3 regions of the Rhizobium etli CFN 42 genome follow, and region 3 is predicted to be linked to each of the others. Evidence: predicted binding sites of a transcription regulator. Region 3 holds the regulator's gene; each other region holds the start of a gene.
The links. Region 3 encodes PhoB, which activates phosphate uptake and scavenging genes when phosphate is short. Its sites were predicted from a motif close to TGTCATNNANCTGTCAT; they were not measured.

Region 1: the regulator PhoB is predicted to act here: its motif matches at 2,809-2,825, upstream of RHE_RS12015 (UDP-2,3-diacylglucosamine diphosphatase).
Region 2: the regulator PhoB is predicted to act here: its motif matches at 2,325-2,341, upstream of RHE_RS31860 (YdcH family protein).

Annotation. Positions count from the first base shown of each region.
Region 1 is NC_007761.1:2,455,748-2,460,873, forward strand. Features, by position in the region: gene dgcA (N-acetyl-D-Glu racemase DgcA) at 1-602, shown strand, start outside; gene RHE_RS12010 (MFS transporter) at 554-1,771, opposite strand; gene RHE_RS12015 (UDP-2,3-diacylglucosamine diphosphatase) at 1,935-2,777, opposite strand; gene RHE_RS12020 (histidine phosphatase family protein) at 2,970-3,719, shown strand; gene RHE_RS12025 (FAD-binding oxidoreductase) at 3,847-5,126, opposite strand, start outside.
Region 2 is NC_007761.1:3,717,156-3,722,281, reverse strand. Features, by position in the region: gene RHE_RS18065 (tetratricopeptide repeat protein) at 1-29, opposite strand, end outside; gene ykgO (type B 50S ribosomal protein L36) at 139-264, opposite strand; gene RHE_RS18055 (5-(carboxyamino)imidazole ribonucleotide synthase) at 437-1,507, opposite strand; gene purE (5-(carboxyamino)imidazole ribonucleotide mutase) at 1,504-1,998, opposite strand; gene RHE_RS18045 (YdcH family protein) at 2,015-2,218, opposite strand; gene RHE_RS31860 (YdcH family protein) at 2,447-2,620, shown strand; gene RHE_RS18035 (ArsR/SmtB family transcription factor) at 2,811-3,071, opposite strand; gene RHE_RS18030 (sulfite exporter TauE/SafE family protein) at 3,139-3,903, opposite strand; gene RHE_RS18025 (thiamine phosphate synthase) at 4,012-4,665, shown strand; gene RHE_RS18020 (tetratricopeptide repeat protein) at 4,676-5,126, shown strand, end outside.
Region 3 is NC_007761.1:531,570-536,695, forward strand. Features, by position in the region: gene pstB (phosphate ABC transporter ATP-binding protein PstB) at 1-79, shown strand, start outside; gene phoU (phosphate signaling complex protein PhoU) at 124-837, shown strand; gene phoB (phosphate regulon transcriptional regulator PhoB) at 998-1,681, shown strand; gene RHE_RS02605 (GcrA family cell cycle regulator) at 2,166-2,699, opposite strand; gene RHE_RS02610 (aspartate aminotransferase family protein) at 3,125-4,324, shown strand; gene argF (ornithine carbamoyltransferase) at 4,362-5,126, shown strand, end outside.

The DNA.
Region 1 (5,126 bases), 1.9 Mb from region 3:
TCGGTGAGCCTGAAGTGATGGCCGCGCAGGCGCGCGAACATGCCGGTCGCGCTCTGCTCAAGGTCAAGGTCGGCACTGGCGACGACGAAAGCCGCATCCGCGCCGTCCGCGTAGCCGCACCCAATGCTGCAATCATTCTCGATGCCAACGAGGGCTGGCCTGAGGCCGATCTTGAACGGCATCTCCATGTTGCCGCCGAGGCCGGTGTCGCCCTCGTAGAGCAACCGCTGCCGGCGGGCCACGATGCGCTGCTTGCCGAAATCCGCCGCCCGCTGCTGGTCTGCGCCGACGAGAGTGTGCATCACACCGGAGACCTCGCAAGCCTTGCCGACCGTTACGATGCGATCAACATCAAGCTCGACAAAACAGGCGGCCTTACGGAGGCCTTGGCGATGAAGGCCGAAGCCGAGAGACTCGGCTTTTCGATCATGATCGGCTGCATGGTCGGCACCTCGCTCGCCATGGCACCGGCCGTGCTGCTCGCGCAGAATGCCGATTTCGTCGATCTCGACGGACCGCTGCTGCTTGCACGCGACCGCGAACACGGCCTGCGCTACGCCGCTTCTCTGGTCTTTCCACCGGAAAGCGCCCTCTGGGGCTGAAGATAATAGGCTGAGATGACGAGCCCGAGGCCGGAAAGCGCGACGAGCGCCATGACGTAATAGCTGACGAGGCCGAGCCAGGCGTAGAGATAGCCCGAAGCGACGGTCATCAAGCCCATCGCCATGCCGACATAAAAGAAATAGGCGCCCTGCGCCGAGGCCTCCTGCGTTTCCTGCACCGTCGCCACGATCCGCCGCTGCACGCCAGTATGCACGAAGGCATAGGTGAAGCCGTGGAAGCATTGCAGCAGGAAGAAGCCGGCAAAGCCGGCATTCATGGGAAATAGGATCCAGCGGCAGACGCTGACAGCGCAGCCGAAGCGGATCAGCGTCCAGGCGTTGAAGCGTCGATTGAGACGCTTCGACAGGAAGAACACCATCACCTCGGAGGCAACGCCGGCGCTCCAGAGCAAACCGACCTGCGCGCCGGAAAAGCCGAGCTGATGCCAATAGATCGAGGAAAAGGCATTGAGCACCGCATGGCTCGACTGCTGGATGGCGACCCCGATCAGAAGCAGCAGCAAATGCGGTTCGCGCAGGCCGCGACCTGTGGCCGCCGGAAGGTCGATCGGCTGGCCGCGCCGCCGCGTCGGCCCGATCCGCGGACAGAAGATCGCCATCACCACCGTCATCGTGAAGCCGAACACCATGACGATGAGCACCATGCTGCCGCCCCACCGACTTATCAGCTGACCGCCGAGGAGCGTCGAGATGATGAAGGCGATCGACCCCCACACCCGCATTGCCCCATAGTCGAGTCCCCAGCGGCGCACGCCCGAAATCACGATCGATTCGACGACCGGCAGATAAGGCGCAAAGGTAGCGCCCTGCAGGGCGAAGACGATCGTCACCGGCCAGAAGCTCGTTGTCCAATAAAGCGCGATTGCCGTCAGCAGCGACAGGGCGCTCGACCAGAGCAACACGTCGGCGCGCTCCTTCATGCGGTCGGCGATCATGGCGACGACAGGCGCCACCAGGACGCGAACGACCATGGGTATGGCAAGGATGATGCCGATTTCATGGTCGCTGAAACTGTGGGTTTCCAGCCATACCGGGAAGAATGGCAGCACAACGCCATTGACGAGAAGCGGCGCGCAATAGGATAGCGCGCTGAGCAGCCGGAAGCGCGGCGGCGCTCCCTCACCCGGGAAATGTTGAGCGGGAATCATGGGTGGACCTGAAGGAAACTGGACGTTGTCCTAACACACCACCCGGGAGGCGACTATTGCGAGAAATAGCCGTCCGGAAACGTTTTAAGAAATAAATTGGCCTGTCACCTCGCAGTAACGGCTAAATTGCTGGAGAGCCGTCACGATTGCGGCGGCGCTAAAATCACGCCGCCTGCGGGGCGAGTTCCGCCTCTTCGGGACGCTCAACGGCGGTAAGCGCCGGTACGGCGATGGCAAGCGCCCGCCAGGTGATCAGTTCGAAGGTGCCGTCGGCATGTTCGGCAACCGCCGTGCAGCTTTCCACCCAGTCACCCGTGTTGATGTAGCGAATGCCGTCCATGTCCTGGATGATGGCGTGGTGGATGTGACCGCAGATCACGCCGTCGGCGCCGCTCTTGCGGGCCTCTTCGGCCACGACGCGCTCGAACTCGCCGATGAAATTGACCGCATGCTTGACCTGCAGCTTCGCCCAGGCGGAGAACGACCAATAGGGCATGCCGAGGCGGCGGCGTACGGCCGCGAGCAGAATGTTGATCCGGATCGCCGTATCATAGGCCCAGTCGCCGAGATAGGCGAGCAGGCGGGCGTTACGGACGACGACGTCGAACTCGTCGCCGTGCAGGATCAGGTATTTCTTGCCGTCCGCGCCGACATGCATCATACGCTCGACGACCTCGATGCCGCCGAAATGCATGCCCGGGAAGTCGCGTAGAAATTCGTCATGATTGCCTGGGATATAAACGACGCGGGTCCCCTTGCGCGCCTTGCGCAACAGCTTCTGGACGACGTCGTTGCAGACCTGCGGCCAATACCAGTTGCGCTTCAGGCGCCAGCCGTCGACGATGTCGCCGACGAGCACGATCGTGTCCGCCTCGTGGTAGCGCAGGAAATCCAGCAGGAAATCAGCCTTCGCGGCCTTCGAGCCGAGATGGACATCGGAAATGAAGAGCGTGCGGAAATGTCTGGGTTCCATCATGTCTATCACGAGCTGCCGCTCATGCCCCATCTTTCATCTAGCCTTCCAAAACCAGACTCGTGTTTCAGGAAGATGACAAGCTGGGGAAAAGCCCTGCGAAGCTGGTTATCCCAAGTGGAATAAGCTTATCGTCGCGGCGCAAATTGCCTTCCCGCAATGTTGCCCTGCGCATCGCTCGCGTTCATGATGCGGCGATTCCACGTCCGCAATGCGGGGAGGCTGATGCGCCTTTTTCTCGTTCGCCACGGCGAATCCCTCGGCAACATCGACGAACGGGCCTATCGCCAGTTCGGCGATCACAGCGTGCCCCTGACGCAATGGGGCTATCGGCAGGCTTTGGAGGCCGGCTGCGTGATCACATCCTATCTGCGGGGATTGCCGGATGACGGATTTCAGAAGCTGCGCATCTGGTACTCCCCGTTTCTGAGAACACGACAGAGCAAGGATGCGTTGCTCGAAGCCCTTCCGGAAGATTTCGTCAGCGATGTCAGGGAAGATTATCTGCTGCGCGAACAGGATTTCGGCCTCTTCACCGAAATCTATGACCAGGCCGAAAGAAAACAGAAGTTCCCGGAAGAATTCGAAAAATGGGCGCGGCTACGCAGCAATAGCGGCAAGTTTTATGCGCGTCCACCCGATGGCGAAAGCCGGGCGGATGTTGCCCAACGGGTTCGCCTCTTCCTCCAGACGGTCATGCGCGACGGCGAGAACGACGACCAGAACATCGCCATTGTCGGCCACGGCGTTACCAATCGGGCGGTCGAAATGAACTTTCTGCACCGCCCTGTCGAATGGTTCGAGCGCTCCGACAATCCCGGAAATGCCGACGTTACGCTGATCGAGGGCACGCGCTCGCAAGGCTATGCGTCAATCCTGCTGCACCGTGCGGCCGACCGGCTGCCTGGAGAGGAAGGCGAGCTGCGCGATGCCCATGGTGCCGACGTGACGATCACCCCGAGACTTGGTGGCTGATCCTGCACAGCAAAGATGAGGCTCGGATCCATTTCATCGTTTCGGTGTCTGCTCCAGTTGGCGCACCACGACTTGCTCCCTCCCCCTTAGTGGGGGAAGGATTTTTGCAGTCGCCGAGCCTTATCGATCAGGCGGCCCGCACAGCCGCCATCGGCTTCACATTCTGGTTCATGCGGAACAGATTGTTCGGATCGTAGCGCAGCTTGATTTCAGCGAGACGCGCATAATTGGCGCCGTAAGCCATCTCAACCCGATCCGTCTCGTCCTCCGGCATGAAATTGATATAGGCAGTACCGACCGCATGCGGTTTGGTCGCGTCGAACAGCTCGCGCGCCCAGCCGATGCAACTTCCGTCCATCGAGCCTTCCCGCCAGCGTGCATGAACATTCATGACGAAATGCGAGCTGCGCTGCGGAAACGCCGTGGCTTCAGTCGGAACACGGCCAGCCGCGCCGCCGACATGGCCGATGAATATTTCGCATTCCGGTCCCGGTAACTTACGCACGGCGCTGAGGAGAACATCGATCGCCGCATCCGAAAGTGCGGCGAAATCCTGGCTCTTCCAGTAATTGCGCGCCCCCGGTGTCAGAAGCGGATCGAAGGCCTGCTGCCAGCCGGTAAATGGCACGGGACCCACGACGTCGGCGATCGGCTTCCCGATCGCCCGCAATCGCGCCGTTGCGGGTTCACCGGCTGCAATGTCGCCGCAATAGCACATGGCGAGCACTACGATCTCCTTGCCATGCCATTCCGCTGGAAGGAACGGCAGCGGCGGAGCCTGGCGCATCACCACCCAACAGGTCAGTTCATCGGGGGCCGCATCCAGGGCCTCACGATATTCCCGCAGAACGTTCTCCGCATCGTCGAAGGGATGCACCACCAGCCCCGCGAGCACTTCGGAATGCAGCGGGTTGAGCTGGAATTCGAAGGAGGTGACGACGCCGAAATTACCACCGCCGCCACGTAGTGCCCAGAAGAGATCCGGTCTTTCCGTCTCGCTCGCCTTGACCAGTTCGCCAGCGGCCGTCACCACATCGACCGAAACCAGATTATCGAGGGTCAGCCCGAACTTACGGGTGAGCCAGCCGAAACCACCGCCGAGCGTCAACCCGGCGATGCCGGTCGTCGAATTGATGCCAGTCGGCAGTACCAGCCCAAAGGCCAGCGTTTCCTTGTCGATGTCGCCAAGTGTGGCACCCGGCTCGATCCTGGCGCGTCGTATCTCGGGATCGACCCGGACCGATTTCATCGCCGACAGGTCGATGACGACACCACCCTCGCAGACGGCGTTGCCGGCAATGCCATGGCCACCGCCGCGCACCGAGACGAGCAGATTATTGTCGCGTGCAAACCGCACCGCACGCACCACATCGGCAGCACCCGCGCAACGCGCGATAAGGCCCGGCC
Region 2 (5,126 bases), 1.2 Mb from region 3:
GTCAAAGCAAAAAGGCGCATGGCGGACATATTAGTCCGCCAGCGCCGAAGATCAAACAAATTAGACGTGATCACCGCAGCGACCCACCGGATGTCCGTCGACGCAATCTGCGCGGCGCACAAATCCGAATTGGCGCAATCAGCCCTGACGAGCCTTGTAGCGCGGGTTCAGCTTGTTGATGATGTAGATGCGGCCCTTGCGGCGAACGAGACGGTTGTCACGGTGGCGAGCCTTGAGCGACTTGAGCGAATTCTTGATCTTCATTTTTCTGATCCGCGATCTCTATAGGGGGAATTCACATTCGCCCGTAACTTTAACAATCAAAAGCGCGCCGTCGGGGCGCGCTCTTTAGGTGGGGGTGCAGATACCCCGTCACCTTTTCCGTGTCAACCACGTGGCGGTGTTTTTCCCAAGCTGCCAGGCCGTTTTCTCACCGCTAAAGCGGGGATTTCGGCGCCAGTGTGGTGACATGGCCCATCTTGCGGCCGGGGCGCCACTCTGTCTTGCCGTAGAGATGGACCAGCGTATCGGGGCGTCGCAGCCACTCGGGAACGGCAAGGATATCGTCGCCGATCAGGTTTTGCATGACGCAGTCGGAATGGCGGGCGCCATCGCCGAGCGGCAGGCCGGCGACGGCACGGATATGCTGCTCGAACTGGCTGACGGCGCAGGCCGCCTCGGTCCAGTGTCCCGAATTGTGGACGCGCGGAGCCATCTCGTTGGCGATCAGGCCGCCGTTCGCAAGCACGAAGAATTCGATGCCGATGACGCCGACATAGTTCAATGCCGCGAGGATTTTTTCGGCCGAACGGCGTGCGGCTTCGCCCGTCGTTGCGGAGATCGCGGCGGGAACCGTCGAGGTATGGAGGATGCCGTTGCGGTGTACGTTTTCGGCAGGATCGAAGCAAACGACCGTCCCGTCCGCGGTGCGCGCGGCGATGATCGAGACCTCGCGTTCGAAGGCGACGAAGCTTTCGAGGATCAGCGGTACGGCGCCGAGCGCGGCATAGGCGCCCTCCGGGCTGTCGGCCACCGAACGGAAAACCTTCTGTCCCTTGCCGTCATAACCGAGCCGGCGGGTCTTCAATACGCCCTGACCGCCGAAGTCCTTAAGTGCCGCCTCGAGATCGGCCTGGCTGTCGATCGCGTGAAAGCGGGCGGTGGTGATGCCGCAATCGTTGAGGAAGCGCTTTTCGATCAGGCGGTCCTGGGCGGCTTCCAGCGCCTTCGGCGGCGGATAGACCGGAATGCTGGCCGAAAGCGTTTCTGCGGCCGCGACGGGCACGTTCTCGAATTCGTAGGTGACGACATCGCAGGCGTCTGCCAGTTCGGCCAGTGCCGCCGGATCGTCATAGGCGGCGACGATCTGCCGGTTCGCCAGTTGGGCGGCGGGGCAGTCGAGTTGCGGCTCGAGGATGACAGTACGGAAATTCAATCTGGCGGCGGCGATGGCCAGCATGCGGCCCAGTTGGCCGCCGCCGACAATGCCGATCGTTCCTATGGTCATTGGTCGTCCATTGGATATTCGGCGACGGCAGCACTCTGGCGCTCGCGCCATTCATCGAGCCTGTCGGCAATCTCTTCGTCGGAAAGGGCCAGCACGGCGGCGGCGAGAAGAGCGGCGTTGACCGCACCCGCCTTGCCTATGGCGAGGGTCCCAACCGGAATGCCGGCCGGCATCTGCACGATGGAAAGAAGGCTGTCCTGGCCGGACATCGTCTTCGACTGGACCGGCACGCCGAAGACCGGCAGCGTCGTCATCGACGCGGTCATCCCTGGCAGATGCGCGGCGCCGCCAGCACCGGCGATGATGACCTTGAAGCCTTCCGCACGCGCGCCCTTGGCGAAATTCATCATGCGCTCGGGCGTACGGTGCGCTGAGATGATGCGCGCATCATAAGCGATTTCCAGCGCTTCCAGCGTGTCGGCCGCGTTTTTCATGGTCTCCCAATCGGATTGGCTGCCCATGATGATGGCGACGAGTGGTCTATCTGTCATCCTGCGGCCGTTCCTTTCAGGCAATGATGTCGGGAACGATCTGGTCTTCCAGCTTGGAGAGCTTGTCCTTGATGACGAGCTTCTTCTTCTTCATGCGCTGGATTCGCAAAGCGTCGCATCCGGTCTCGATCATGGCGTTGATCGCAGCGTCGAAATCCTCGTGCTCCTGGCGCAGACGCGCCACCATGAGCCTGATTTCCGCCTGTTCCTGATCGGCCATATGCATTCCCCGTTATCGTCCTCGGACCTTGTCCGATCTGCCGATGATTTCCGCAAGCTCCTATCACCAAATACGGGTAACGGCTAGTTAGTCTTGATCATGAATTTGCCATCTCATCTTCATCTTTTCGCCTTCGACAAGCCGTCAAAAATATGTCACAGTCCGGCGCGTTGACACCTTGATCCCCGACGATGATGGCCGGGGAGGGTAAGAGGAAGGAAGGGTCAAATGACAGTTGAAGCTCATCTTGAATCACTCCAGAAAAAGCATGTCGCTCTCGAGGAGGAGCTGCATGCACTCAGAACAGCTCCTTCGATCTCCGATACGGAAATTGCTGAATGCAAGCGCCGCAAGCTGCGCATCAAGGACGAGATTCAGCGTCTCAAGTCATCCGTCCATTAAATCTTCCCAAGGGTCGCCGGACGATCTTCTTGCGTAAGAGGTAAACCATCCATTCCGCCAAAAATTTGCAAGACCCGGTGATTTGACACCAGAATTGCGCCAGCCCGATGCTCGCGGCATCGCGGCTGGCGCGTTTGCGTCTGCTTGTCAGCAATGGCGTGATAATGAGTGCGTCAGGGCGTCATGGGCGTCAGGCCCAGAACTGATCCAGCCACAGATTGAGCTTGTCAAAGCCACGGTTGTTGACCGCATAGATGCGTTTCGTACCTTCCGAGGTCACGGAGACAAGATTGCTTTCGAGCAGTGCCTTCAGGTGCTGCGAGACAGCGGGACGACTGATCGGCAGGCCCTCGGCAAGCTCGTTGACCGTTCGCGGCGCGCGCCGCAATTCCTCCAGCAGAAAGCGCCGGTTCGGGTCGGCAATCGCAGAGAAAGGGTCCGTGTTCGACATAGCAGAAACGCTACGTCAAACCGGCCGTTGCAGCAAGGAAATTGTGCATTGCAGCGTGCTGCCGCGCTTACCAGCCGAGGCCCTCGCGCATGATCAGAAGGGCCGCGATGAGCGCCATCGTATACATGAAGGGATAAAAGATCTGCGGTTTCATGCGGCGCACGCACCAGGCGCCGGCAAGGGTGGCGAGCGGCGCGAAAGGCAGGAGCGTGGCGGAGGTCGCCAGGTTCTGCGTGTCGAGCTGGCCGAGGGCAAAGTAGGGAATGAGCTTGATGGCGTTGAGGATTGCGAAGAAGCGCACGCTGGTGCCGGTATATTCGCGCGGCTCCAGTTTGAGCGGTAGGGCATAGATCTGAAACGGCGCGCCCCCGGCATGGGCGACAAAGCTGCCATATCCGGAAAACGTGCCCCAGAGGCGGGCGGCGACCGGTCGTTGACCCCGCGGCGGGATCGACTTGCCGGCGCCGGGGCCGAAATTGTTCCAGAAATAGCGCAAGCAAAAGAGGATTGTCACCGCGCCGATGACGACGCGAAGGACATTACCGGGAACGAGCGCCGAGGTCGCCCAGCCGAGGGCAATGCCGAAAATGGCGCCCGGCAGCATGATCTTCAGTGTCGCCCAGTCGCCATGCCTGCGCCAGATGACGAGCGAGATCATGTCCATGAAGACCAGGATCGGCAGCAGGATCGCCGCCGCCTCGAGCGGCGAGACGACCAAGGCGAGAAAGGGCAGGCCGATCAGCGACAAAGCGTCGCCCATGCCGCCTTTTGCGAGGCCGACAAGCAGAACCGCGGGCACAGCGGCGTAGTAGAATGACAAGTCCTGCGGCATGCTTTCGACGTCCTCCTCTTGCAAGCCTCCTCTAACGGAACTACTCACACAAAACGAGTGCGGATCCGTCCTTTCCAGAAGGGAATTCGCAGGAAACGGAAAGACCTCATGACCGAAGCCGAAAACCGCTGCCGCCTGGTGCTCATCGTCCCTGATATCGCCGACGCCGATGAACAGGCAAGGATCGTCGCCGATGCGCTGAAGGGCGGCGATGTCGCCTCCGTCATCGTGCCGCAATATGGGCTCGACGACGGCGCCTTCCAGAAACATGCCGAAAAGCTGGTGCCGGTGATCCAGGATGCGGGGGCAGCCGCGCTGATTGCGGGCGACAGCCGTGTGGCGGGACGGGCGAAGGCCGATGGCCTGCACATTACCGGCAATGCGCAGGCACTGTCAGAGGCGATCGACAAACACGCTCCGAAGCTGATCGTCGGCGGCGGCAATGCGAGCGACCGGCACAATGCGCTGGAGATCGGCGAAGTCAGGCCGGATTATATCTTCTTCGGCAAGCTCGATGGGGATATCAAGCCGGAGGCGCATCCCAAGAACCTCGCGCTCGGCGAGTGGTGGGCCTCAATGATTGAAATCCCCTGCATCGTCATGGCCGGCACCGATCCGGCGTCGGCTCTTGCCGTCGCCGAGACCAGAGCAGAGTTCGTGGCGCTGCGGCTGGCGGTGTTCGGCGAGCCCGGTCGAGCGCCGTCCATCGTTGCCGAGATCAATGCTCTGCTTGACGAAAAAGCGCCACGGTTTGAGGATTGAAATCCCGCCCATGCCGATCCTGCCCGCCCGCCCTTTGAAATATCTGCTTGCCAGCATAATCGCCCTCACTGCGGGCGGGCCTGATATCGCTGTGGCGCAGGCACCGGACAGCGTTATCAGCCAGCCGGGCACTGCGCCGGCGTCAAGCTTTCGCACCGACCGTCTCCCCGGCGGGGATGTGAAGCCCTCGGATGGTGTCGGCGTTTTCGACCGCATGGGCGCGAAGCTGCCCGACCTCCCGCCCGAGAAAGATTACAAAGGGCCGATCGACGAGGCGTATGGCGCCTACCAGCGCGGTTATTATCTGACGGCGATGGACAAGGCGCTGCCGCGCGCCCAGCTCGGCGATCCGGCGGCGCAGACGCTGATCGGCGAAATCCTCTCGCAAGGCCTCGGCGTCAAGAAGGACGTGAAAGGCGCTGCCTTCTGGTACGGCAAGGCGGCCGAAGGCGGCGATCCTG
Region 3 (5,126 bases):
GGAAAACGACACCGACAAGATGTTCACCAATCCGGACGATCCGCGCACCCAGGACTACATCATGGGTCGCTTCGGCTGATTGCGGTCATCCGAAGCCTTCCCGTTATTCGAGGACAAAGCCCCATGGCATCGACACATATTTATTCTGCCTATGATGATGATCTGAAGTTCCTCTCCAGGCGCATTTCCGAAATGGGCGGCCTGGCCGAGCAGATGGTCGCCGAATCCGTACGGGCGCTGGTCAACGGCGATACGGCGCTGGCGCAGAAGGTCATCTCCGACGATGTGATCCTCGATCACACCGAACGCGAGATCGGCGACAAGGCGATCGTCACCATCGCCCGCCGCCAGCCGATGGCCGCGGATCTGCGCGAAATCATGGGTTCGATCCGCATCGCCGCCGACCTCGAACGCGTGGGCGACCTCGGCAAGAACACCGCCAAGCGCGTCATCGCCGTGCAGAGCACCGGCGTTCCGCGCAAGCTCGCCCGCGGTCTCGAGCACTTGTCCGAGCTGGCGCTCGTCCAGCTCAAGGAAGTGCTCGATGTCTATACGACACGCGCCGCCGACAAGGCGACCGCCATCCGCGAACGCGATAACGAGATCGACGCGATGTACACCTCGCTGTTCCGCGAGCTCTTGACCTACATGATGGAAGATCCGCGCAACATCACGAGCTGCACGCATCTGCTCTTCTGCGCCAAGAACATCGAGCGCATCGGCGACCATGCCACCAACATCGCCGAGACGATCTACTACATGGCGACGGGCGCCCAGCCGGAAGGCGATCGTCCGAAGGATGACAGCGCCAACACCGTCGGCGCCGCGACGGAATAATCGTTCCGAGCGAGCCGCCCGGGCCCGCCGCCCGGACCAGTCACTTGCGTGCGCGCCAGTTAGGGGCGCGCAAAGAGGTCGCAGCCAATTTCTGAATTTGCGCAGGACGCCTGATTAAATCGTCCCGATTTAAGGCTTGTGCGCGAGGAGACGGAGACGCATGATCCCGAGAGTCGCAGTTGTTGAAGACGAGGAGGCGCTCAGCGTGCTCCTTCGCTATAATCTCGAAGCGGAAGGCTTCGAGGTCGATACCATCCTGCGCGGCGACGAGGCCGAAATCAGGCTTCAGGAGCGCACGCCCGACCTTCTCATCCTCGACTGGATGCTGCCCGGCGTCTCCGGCATCGAACTCTGCCGGCGCCTGCGCATGCGGCCGGAAACCGAGCGGCTGCCGATCATCATGCTGACGGCGCGCGGCGAGGAGAGCGAGCGTGTCCGTGGCCTGTCCACTGGCGCCGACGATTATGTCGTCAAGCCGTTTTCGACTCCCGAGCTCGTCGCCCGCGTCAAGGCGATGCTGCGCCGTGCCCGTCCCGAGGTGCTGTCCTCGGTGCTGAAATGCGGCGATATCGAGCTCGACCGCGAAACCCATCGCGTCCATCGCAAGAGCCGCGAAGTCCGCCTCGGCCCGACCGAATTCCGCCTGCTGGAGTTCCTGATGTCGTCGCCGGGCCGGGTCTTTTCCCGCTCGCAGCTTCTCGACGGCGTCTGGGGCCACGACATCTATGTCGACGAACGCACGGTCGACGTCCATGTCGGCCGCCTGCGCAAGGCGCTGAACTTCTCCAATATGCAGGACGTCATCCGCACCGTCCGCGGCGCCGGCTATTCGATGGAAGCCTAAGCTGAGGGTGTGTGTGGTCGGCATTCCCACCGGTGCAGCCTTCCCCACTCCCTTCAACCCGCCGGCGCAGCTTATGTGTATTCGGCACAACCTCTTCTCCGTCATCCCAGGGCTTGACCCTGGGATCCATGCGGCTGGCACGGCGGAAAGAGTGATGGCATCCCACTGCAGGCGAACAAATTGAAGCGGCGTGCTTGGTTGTGGATCCCAGGGTCAAGCCCTGGGATGACGGAGTTTGGGGAAGGCGGCCGGCAAGAGGCGAGAGGTCTGAAGCAGTCGAGCTGGAGCGGTTCAGCTCTCCATGGAAGCAAGAGCCGTCTTACGCAATTCCTGAATGAAAATCGCTTCAGGCTTCTCCTGGATTGCTCTGAGACCGTGTGGTTCGTGATCTTTGCCGTATCAGCACCTACAGCCACAGCTCCACCATTCCATAAAAAAACGGGCCACGAGGCCCGTTTCGCATTTCCAGCAATGGTTTGCCCGCTCAGCTGACCCGCGCTGCCGCCCGGCGGCGTTCGTTGATCGGCTGGTAGGCAAGCTTCTGGTGGTAGCTGCAATAGGGCGAATTGTCAGGGGATTCGCAGCCGCAGAAGTGGAAATCGTCCTTCAGCGGATCGCCGACCGGCCATTTGCAGGTGCGTTCGGTCAGTTCCGTCAGGCCGAGGCGGCGGGAAATCGGCACGACCACGTTGCCCTTCGGCACGTATTCCATTTCCTCGACCGTTTCGATCTCGATCTCTTCCTTCAGCAGGGTTGCGCCCTGCTGGCGGGTCACGGTGCGGGTGGCGATCCGGGAGGCGTAGTTCGGCGCGCGCGGCGCGGATGTCTGACGCTTCGGCGTGCGCGCCGCTGTGGCTGTGCCGCCGGCCTTGGCGCGGCCGGGAAGGTTGAGCCTGTGCACCTTGCCGATAACGGCGTTTCGGCTGACCCCGCCAAGCTGCGCAGCAATCTGGCTGGCGCTCAGTCCTTCGGCCCAAAGCTTCTTGAGTTTCTCGACCCGCTCGTCTGTCCAGTTCATGCCCTGTCTCCACCTTTTGCGTTGGTGATGGCAGAATCCCTCACCGTTGTCCCGGAAGCCTCCGAAACAAGAAACGCTTGATCAATTTTGGTGACTAGTTCCGCCGCATGCAGTCTAGTAATTGAACTTTAACCTAGTGTGAGGCTGACTCCGTGACAAGAGTCGCGGGAATCCGGATGAATCGAATTTCAAGTTTTCCCCAACTTGCTGCCTCTGCGTGTCATTTCTGCAATAATGCCTGTTGAAGGCCGAAAGTGCCGCTGTACAAGCTTGCTGCATACGCTAAGGCCGCAGTTTTGTTGACATTGCAGCGCGAAAAGGAAATAGTACCGCTTGCCGCCGAAAGGCGGCATTTTTGATTTTTCGGGCCTGGTTTTCTTAGCCGGAGTCCGGCGATTGACAACGCTGATCGGGAGACCCGCGCCATGGCCGAAGCCGCGCCGCTTTATGACACCTATTCTCGTGCCCCGCTGCGGTTCGAGCGAGGCGAGGGCGTATGGCTGATCACCGAGAGCGGCGAGCGTTATCTCGATTTCGGCGCCGGTGTCGCCGTCACCTCCGTCGGCCATGGCAATCCGCATGTGGTCGCCGCCTTGAAGGAGCAGGCCGACAAGGTCTGGCACCTCTCCAACATCTATGAAATCCCCGGCCAGGAGCGCCTGGCCAAACGCCTGACGGACGCCACCTTCGCTGACAAGGTGTTCTTCACCAATTCCGGTGCCGAGGCGCTCGAATGCGCCATCAAGACGGCTCGCCGCTATCAGTTTTCCAAAGGCCATCCCGAGCGTTTCCACATCATCACCTTCGAAGGGGCCTTCCATGGGCGCACGCTTGCGACGATCGCCGCCGGCGGCCAGGAGAAATATCTCGAAGGCTTCGGCCCCAAGGCGCCGGGTTTTGATCAGGTGCCGTTCGGCGATATCGAAGCGGTCCGCGCCGCGATCACCGATGCGACGGCAGCAATCCTAATCGAGCCGGTGCAGGGCGAGGGCGGCGTGCGTCCCGCCACGACTGAGTTCATGAAGGCGCTCCGCCGGATTTGCGACGAGAACGGCCTGCTTCTGATCCTTGACGAGGTCCAGACCGGCGTCGGCCGCACCGGCAAGCTCTTCGCTCATGAATGGTCCGGCATCACGCCTGATATCATGGCCGTTGCCAAGGGCATTGGCGGCGGTTTCCCGCTTGGCGCCTGCCTTGCCACGGCCGAGGCTGCCTCCGGCATGAAGGCCGGCACGCATGGTTCGACCTATGGCGGCAATCCGCTGGCCATGGCCGTCGGCAGTGCCGTGCTCGACGTCATCCTCGCCGAGGGTTTCCTGGAGCATGTGCGCGACGTCGCGCTCGTCTTCCGCCAGGGGCTGGCCTCGCTGAAGGACCGTTATCCCGATGTGATCGAGGATATCCGAGGCGAGGGGCTTCTGCTCGGCGTCAAGGCTGCGGTTCCCTCGGCCGAATTGCTGCAGGCGATCCGCGCCGCGCATCTGCTCGGCGTGCCGGCCGGCGACAACGTCATCCGCCTTCTTCCGCCGCTGGTGGTCACCGCCGAGGAAGCCCGCGAGGGGCTCGCGCGCCTCGAGCGCGCCGCCGAGAGCATCCGCGCCGCCAAGATCAAGAAGACGGCTTGAAGGGATCGCCGCCTTCGGGCGCACGACAGGTAAGAACATGGCTCCTAAACATTTCCTCGATCTTTCGGCCGTTACATCGGCCGACCTCAGAACCATCATGAACGACGCGCTTTCTCGCAAGCAGGCCTTCAAGGCTGGCAAGGGCGACAAGCCGCTCGCCGGCAAGATGCTGGCGATGATCTTCGAGAAGCCGTCGACGCGCACCCGCGTCTCCTTCGACGTCGGCATGCGCCAGCTCGGCGGCGAAACGCTGTTCCTGTCGGGTACCGAAATGCAGCTCGGCCGCGCCGAGACGATCGGCGACACCGCCAAGGTTCTGTCGCGCTATGTCGATGCGATCATGATCCGCACCACCGAGCATTCGCGCCTGCTGGAGCTTGCCGAACATGCGACCGTGCCTGTGATCAACGCCCTGACGGACGATACCCATCCGTGCCAGATCATGGCCGATATCATGACCTTCGAGGAGCATCGCGGCCCGATCAAAGGCAAGACCATCGCCTGGACCGGCGACGGCAACAATGTGCTGCATTCGCTGGTCGAAGGTGCCGCGCGCTTCGGCTACCGCATGAACATGGCCGTACCCCTTGGTTCGGAGCCCAAGGATCACTATCTGAACTGGGCCCGCAACGAGGGCGCCGAAATCATGCTATGCCATGATGCCGACCGTGCGGTCGAAGGCGTCGATTGCGTGGTGACCGATACCTGGGTCTCCATGAATCAGGAACATCGGGCCCGGGGTCATAACGTCTTCCAGCCTTATCAGGTCAATGCGGCCTTGATGGCCAAGGCCGGCAGCGAT